Regions from separate parts of the Paraburkholderia sp. MPAMCS5 genome, predicted to be linked through region 1. Evidence: riboswitches for the same ligand, from Rfam matches in the RefSeq annotation. Region 1 holds a riboswitch; the other holds the start of a gene.
The links. Region 1 has a riboswitch for glycine ahead of VOM14_RS12575 (D-amino acid dehydrogenase). Riboswitches for the same ligand answer to the same signal wherever they lie in the genome.
Positions count from the first base shown of each region.

Region 2: another riboswitch for glycine. It lies ahead of gcvT (glycine cleavage system aminomethyltransferase GcvT); the one in region 1 lies ahead of VOM14_RS12575 (D-amino acid dehydrogenase).

Region 1 is NZ_JAYXBK010000004.1:505,162-508,556, forward strand. Features, by position in the region: gene VOM14_RS12565 (acetate/propionate family kinase) at 1-187, shown strand, start outside; gene VOM14_RS12570 (BON domain-containing protein) at 214-468, opposite strand; gene VOM14_RS12575 (D-amino acid dehydrogenase) at 534-1,745, opposite strand; glycine riboswitch at 1,914-2,005, opposite strand; gene VOM14_RS12580 (YceH family protein) at 2,157-2,858, shown strand; gene VOM14_RS12585 (SLATT domain-containing protein) at 2,869-3,387, opposite strand.
Region 2 is NZ_JAYXBK010000007.1:128,371-131,765, forward strand. Features, by position in the region: gene gcvP (aminomethyl-transferring glycine dehydrogenase) at 1-523, opposite strand, end outside; gene gcvH (glycine cleavage system protein GcvH) at 594-974, opposite strand; gene gcvT (glycine cleavage system aminomethyltransferase GcvT) at 1,046-2,164, opposite strand; glycine riboswitch at 2,245-2,398, opposite strand; glycine riboswitch at 2,432-2,532, opposite strand; gene VOM14_RS17855 (hypothetical protein) at 2,684-3,028, opposite strand; gene VOM14_RS17860 (oxidoreductase) at 3,221-3,395, opposite strand, start outside.

The DNA of each region.
Region 1 (3,395 bases):
TGAACACAGCGCGGAGATTCGCCAACGCATCTGCGAAGGGCTGTCGTTTCTGGGGCTTGTGGAAGGCGATGCGGAAGGCGATGCAGCGGGCAACGTGAGGGCGCTGCATACGGAAGAAGAGAAGCAGATCGCGAGGCATTGCCGCGCCTTATTGCAGTGTGACGACGTGCAGTGCGACGACGCCTGACATTGAATTGGCTGAAGCTCTGAGGTTCAAGCCCGCCTGACAACCAGCCGATCGCACACACCGGCCACGCCAAAGAGCCGCGTCACATCTTCCAGCACCGCCATTTTTTGTTCATCGCGTTGAAGCTCGCCGCAAAGCGTCAGGCGGCCGTCGCGTACTTCGACCGTGACCGTGTGGATGGGAACCGCCGTGTCCCACGCGAGGCGCCGCGCCGCTTCATGGGCGATTTGCGCGTCGGAGAGACGCGCGGTGTGCTGCTTCGGATAGAGCGAGTGAGCCATGGCGTTGCCACTGGAAAGACGCGGATTCCACCACACTAGCAGATGCCGCGTCCCCGCGCCGGACGTTACTGCATCGCGCCCGCCAGCGCCTGTGCGGTGGCGGCGGAAAGTGTCCAGCCAAGGTGTCCATGCCCGGTGTTATAAAACACGCCGTGGCGTTTTCCGCGGCCGACCTTCGGCAGCATGCTCGGCAGCATCGGCCGCAAGCCCGCCCACGGAATCACGCGCGCGGTCGACACCTCGGGGAAATGCCGGCGCGTCCAATCGACGAGCGGAGCAATCCGGTCCGAACGGATGTCGCGGTTAAAGCCGTTGATTTCTGCCGTGCCCGCCACCCGAAAACGCTCGGCGCCAAGGCGGCTCGTCACGATCTTCGCGCTGTCGTCGAGCAAACTGACCCACGGCGCGCGTTGCCGGCTGGTTTCGTCGTCGAGACACACGGTGATCGAATAGCCTTTCACCGGATACACGTTCACGTGATCGCCGAGCATGGCCGCAAAATCCCGGCTCTTCACACCGGCGCACACGACGATCCGCTCGAATGCAAACTGTTGCGCGTCGCGTTCGAGGTTGACTGTCACCGTGAAGCGTCCTTCGGCCGGCTGCTCGATCGACGTGATGTCCGCGTCGTAATGAAACTGCACGCCGTGGCGCACGCATGCATTGGCGAGACCGCGCGTGAACTTGTGGATGTCGCCGGTCGAATCGGATGGCGTGAAAAAGCCGCCGTAAAACTCGCCCTGCAACGTAGGCTCGATGCGCTGCAATTCATCCGACGTCACCGCGCTGCGATCGAGTCCGCCTTCACGCAGCAGGACGTTGACCTTGCTCGCCGCGTCGAACTCCTTGCGCGTTTTGTAGACGTGCAGAATGCCGCGCCGTTCCAGATCGAAGTCGATGCCTTCGCGATCCGCAAGCGAGAACAGATGCTCGCGCGCGGCGAGCGCAAGCCGCACCGTTTCGACGGTATTCGCACGATAGTGCGGAATTTGCCGCAGAAACTCGCCCATCCACGAATACTTGTGCCACGTAGGCAAAGGGTTGAGCAGCAGGGGCGCGTCGCGCGTGAGCATCCAGCGCAGGCCTTTGAGAACGGTGGCCGCGCTGTTCCAGACTTCGGCGTTGCTTGCGGAAAGCTGGCCGCCGTTGGCGAACGAGGTTTCCATTGCGGCGTAGCGATGCCGCTCGAACACCGTGACATGGTGGCCGCGTTGCGCGAGGGCGTGAGCAGTCGTGACGCCGGTAATGCCGGCGCCGATAATGGCGATTCGTGACATGACATGGTCCAGAGTAGTTGAGCATCACCGGGTTCGATTTCATGCGAAACCGGTGCCGATGCCCCATCTGTCCATGTACCTGAGAGTTTCTTTCCGCGCTAAGGCGCGGTGCACGCCGTATGCGGGAATCCCCTTCGGTGGGCGCGCGCGGCGCCGCTCTCCAGATGTTCCTGCTGCGCGGTCCTTTTGCCTGAGAGTTTCCGGGGCGGTTGCTCCGTCGGCGTCGCCGAACATCAGGCGATCTCTCCCGCGCTGCTTTGCAGAACGCCACGACGATACCGGGCAAAAATTTTTCCGGCAAGTGTTTTTGCACGCGAGCCGTGCCGCGCGATGCGCGCCATCGAGGCGATGCATACTCCGCGAAGGCCCGGCCCGTTTATCATAGTGGCCACCATTACGCCGCTAGATCACATGAACTCCACTCCCGACGCTTCGTCCCGTCCTTCGATTCGTGCATTGACCCTGCTTGAAGGGCGTGTGCTTGGCGTGCTCGTCGAAAAGCAGCACACCGTGCCCGACAGTTATCCGCTTTCGCTGAATGCGTTGACCTTGGGCTGCAACCAGAAGACCGGCCGTTCGCCTGTCATGAACGCAACGGAGGCCGAAGTGCTGACCGCCGTCGACGGTTTGAAACGGCTCAGCCTCGTGCTGGAAGGCAGCAGCAGCCGCGTGCCGCGCTTCGAGCACAACCTGAATCGCGTGCTCGGTTTGCCGAGCCAGTCCGCTGCGTTGCTGACCACCTTGCTGCTGCGCGGCCCGCAGACGGCCGCCGAATTGCGCTTGAACAGCGCGCGTCTGCATGGTTTTGCCGATATTTCCTCGGTCGAGGCCTTTCTCGATGAGCTGGTGGCGAACGACCCGCCGCGCGTCGTCAAGCTGCCGCGCACGCCTGGCGAGCGCGAGCATCGGTGGATGCATTTGCTGTGCGGCGAAGTGAGCGTGAGCGAGTTTGCGCAGTCGGCGGCCGGCGACGACGAAGCGGTGCCGCTGTCCGCGTTCGAAGCCGTGAAGGCCGAGCAAAAACGTCTCGCCGACGAACTCAGCCGGCTTCAGGCGGTGGTGAGGCGCATGGCGGCCGAACTTGGCATCGACGCAAACGATCTGGATGCCTGAAGCGCGCGGCTTACGCTTCGCCGCCGCGCTGCGGGTGGTTGGATAACGCGCGCTGCGTGCGGTAAAAGTTGCGCGGCGGCACGTTCGGCGAGTCTTCCGCCAGACGGTCGAGTTCGTCGCGGATCGCGGTGAGATAGTGGCCGTCGCGCGCGTCGGCGTCGCCTGCGAAAACCGATTCGAGCCGCCGCCGCACTGCGCCATAGCGCGCGCCCGCGGCGCGATGTTTTTCCGCGCGCTCGGCATAGCGCAGATGCGTGTGCAGCGCCGAAGATACCGCGGCGATCACGCTCACGAGACCGACGAGAATCCTGATTTCGAACGAGACGGCATTCGAGTTCAACGAGGCGAACACCGCGGTGCCTACAAACGCGGTCAACACCGTGACCAGCCAGCCGATCTGGCGTTCTCGCGCGGACAGCAGGTCGGCCATGTCGTAATGACTCATCTGGGATTCACGCGCGCGCCTGATCCATTTCAGCAAAAGCTGCTGTTCGTCGACGGGCGGCTCGTAGGCGGGCAGATTCTTCATGGGGCTCG
Region 2 (3,395 bases), on a different contig from region 1:
GCGTCATGGCTTCAGCCGCCGCAGTGGCTTCGTCGAGCAGTGACGCGTTCGAGATCGCGAGACCGGTCAGGTCGACAATCATCTGCTGGAAATTGAGCAGCGCTTCCAGACGGCCTTGCGAGATTTCCGGCTGATACGGCGTGTACGCGGTGTACCACGCCGGATTTTCCAGCACGTTACGCAGAATCACCGTCGGCGTATGGGCGTTGTAATAGCCCTGTCCGATGTACGAGCGGAACACCTGATTCTTGTCCGCGAGTTCGCGCAACGCGGCGAGCGCTTCGGCCTCGCTCTTCGGCTGGGCGAACGGGCCGAGCGGCAGCGGCTCGGTGCGGCGGATCGTCTTCGGAATCACGGCGTCGATCAGTGCGGCGCGCGACGCGAAGCCGAGGGCTTCGAGCATGGCGTGCTGGTCGGCCGAGTCCGGGCCGATGTGCCGTTCAGCGAAGGCGTCGTGCACTTCGAGCGCGGCGAGCGAGAGAGGAGTGCGGTTCATCAGACGATCCGGGTGTTCGAGCTTCATGGTGTTCCTGGCAGTGCGGCGATCCTTATGCGAAGGGCGCGCCGCACCTGACGGTTAGACGAGAGGTGAATCAGGCGCCGATCGATTTCGTGTAGGCATCGGCGTCGATCAGGCGGTCGAGCGCTGCATCGGCGGTCGGCTTGATCTTGAAGAGCCAGTTGTCGTACGGCGCGCTGTTGACCGACTCCGGCGAATCGGACACGGCCGGATTCGCTTCGATCACTTCGCCCGAGACCGGCGCGTAAATATCCGAAGCGGCTTTCACCGATTCGATCACGGCGACGGTGTCGCCGGCGGTGACGGTCTTGCCCAGTTCCTGGACTTCGAAGAAGACGATGTCGCCGAGCGCTTCCTGCGCGTGGTCGGTAATGCCGACCGTCAGCGTGCCGTCTGCCTCGGTGCGGACCCATTCGTGCGATTCGGTGTATTTCAGATCGGCCGGGATGCTCATCGGATGCTCCTATGCGGTGTGATTCGGTATCGAGTTAAAAATGGACGCGCGCGCGAGTTGCTTGCGGGGGCTCAGCCCGCCGCGAGCACTTTGCCGTTGCGCACGAACGGCAGTTTTACCACGCTTGCAGGGACGGATTTGTCACGAATCTGAACGTGAACAGTGTCGCCCGGTTGCACGCCCTTCGGCACGCGCGCGAAGGCGATCGATTCCTGCATCGTCGGGGAAAAAGTGCCGCTGGTGATTTCGCCTTCGCCGTGCGGCGTGAGGACTTTCTGATGGGCGCGCAGCACGCCGGCCGCCTTGCCGTTTTCCTTCAGCAAGATGAGACCGACGAACGCCGCGCGCGAGCCGTCCACTTCCAACTGGCTCTTGCCCACGAATTCGCGCGGCGATTCGAGATCGACAGTCCAGGCGAGGCCGGCGTCGAGCGGCGAGATGGTGTCGTCCATGTCCTGGCCGTACAGATTCATGCCGGCTTCGAGACGCAGCGTGTCGCGCGCGCCGAGACCGGCGGGGCGCACGCCTTGCGCCTGCAGCGCGTTCCACAATGCCGTGACGTGATCCGCCGGCACGATGATCTCGAAGCCGTCTTCGCCGGTATAGCCGGTGCGGGCCACGGTCAATTCACCGAACGGCGTGCCTTCGACGCGCGCCGCATTGAACGGCTTGAGCGCTTCGGTGGCGGCGCGGGTGGCGGGCACGGTTTGCCAGACTTTCTCGCGGGCGTTCGGACCTTGCACCGCGACGATCGCGAAATCGCGGCGCGGCGTGATGGTCAGGCCGAAGCCGCCTTCGTTCAGTTGCTTGAACCACGCGATGTCTTTGTCGGCGGTGCCCGCGTTCACGACCACGCGGAAGTGATCTTCGCCGAAGTAATAGACGATCAGGTCGTCGATCACGCCGCCATTGGGATTCAGCAGGCACGAGTACAGCGCGCGGCCGGGCGTTTGCAGCTTGCCGACGTTATTCGCCAGCGCGTATTCGAAGAAGGCGCGCACGCGTTCGCCGGTGAAATCGACGACGCACATGTGGGACACGTCGAACATACCGGCGTCGGTGCGCACGGCGCGATGTTCGTCGATTTGCGAGCCGTAGTTGACGGGCATATCCCAGCCGCCGAAGTCGACCATGCGGGCATTGAGCGCGCGATGCGTGGCGTTGAGCGGAGTGTGTTTGAGTTCGGTCATGGGGCCTCGGGCGTCTCGCGTAACAAAAAAGGCCATGCGGCGCCGCGCCTCGCTGCCGTGTGGCTGCGAGCGTGGTGCTGCATGGCCCCTCTGTCCTCGATACCTGAGAGATTGCGCTGCCGTGGCGATGTTGCTCCGTCACGGCGAAACGCGCGCCCCTTCGGTGGGCAGCCTGCCAAGGTCTGCATGCGTTGACGATGCAACCGGCTACTGCCTCTCTCCAGAGTGCGAAAAACGGCGTCTTGATGTTGCATTGACGCCGGTTTTTCGACGCGGTCGGTCCTTTTGCCTGAGAGTTTGTGGGTGTGCCCCTTCGGCGGCGCGGCCTGCAAAATCCAGCGGCCAGCGCGCTCTCCCGACGCGTGCGGCGAATGTACGCGAGGCCCGAAGGCTTGTCAATTAAAGGGCAGGGTCGTCCGGACTCGTGCGTAGTTGGCCTCAGTTGCCCCCGAGTTGCCCTCAGTTGCCCTTGGTCGGCTTCAGTCGCCTTCGGTCGCGGTCATTCGCCGTTGCCCGCGCTTACTCGCCGATCGCGTGGGCGGTGCTGTCGAGTTCCTCGTTCAGCACGCGCTGTTCGTCGGCCGACAAACCGCCGCCGTGTTGCGCGGCCATGTCGTGCGCCTCGCGCCGGACCACCTCCAGCCGATGATGCAGTTCACCGCCTTGCGGAGGCGCGTAATAGCCCTGATTCACGCGATTGTCGATGCGGCGCCCGAGATTGTCGATGCGGCCGTCGACCTGATGCAGGCGCCTGTCGGCGATCTGCTGCGGATTGGGGCGCGGCGCGGGCGGCGGCGCCGTCACACAGGCGGCGAGCGAGCTGAGCAAGGCGCATGCGGTGAGCGCGCGGATGATATGTGGCATGGACTCTCCGTGAGGTCATTGTCGTTGTGTGGTGCTACAGGCGTAGCAACGGATCACGGCTCGTGAACGCTGACCTGGCAGGCCGACGGATTTGTAACGTTATGTTGCTTTCCTGTTTGTCAGTTTTGCCGGCGCGCAGTGCGTCGCCTTGCGCCGGCAAAGCCGCTCAGTGCAGCCGCTCGGCGAGGCTGCTCAGCGAAGCCGCTCGAACGGCAGGCGCCTGCCTTCGTCCGAGCTGCGGGCGGCTAGCTCGATGATCGTCATCACGTCGACTGCGTCTTGCGGACTCACCGGGAACTTCGCCCCTTGCTGAATGGCATCGGCGAGGGCGATGTAGAAGCTCGCGTAGTCGCCATTGCGAGTCGGC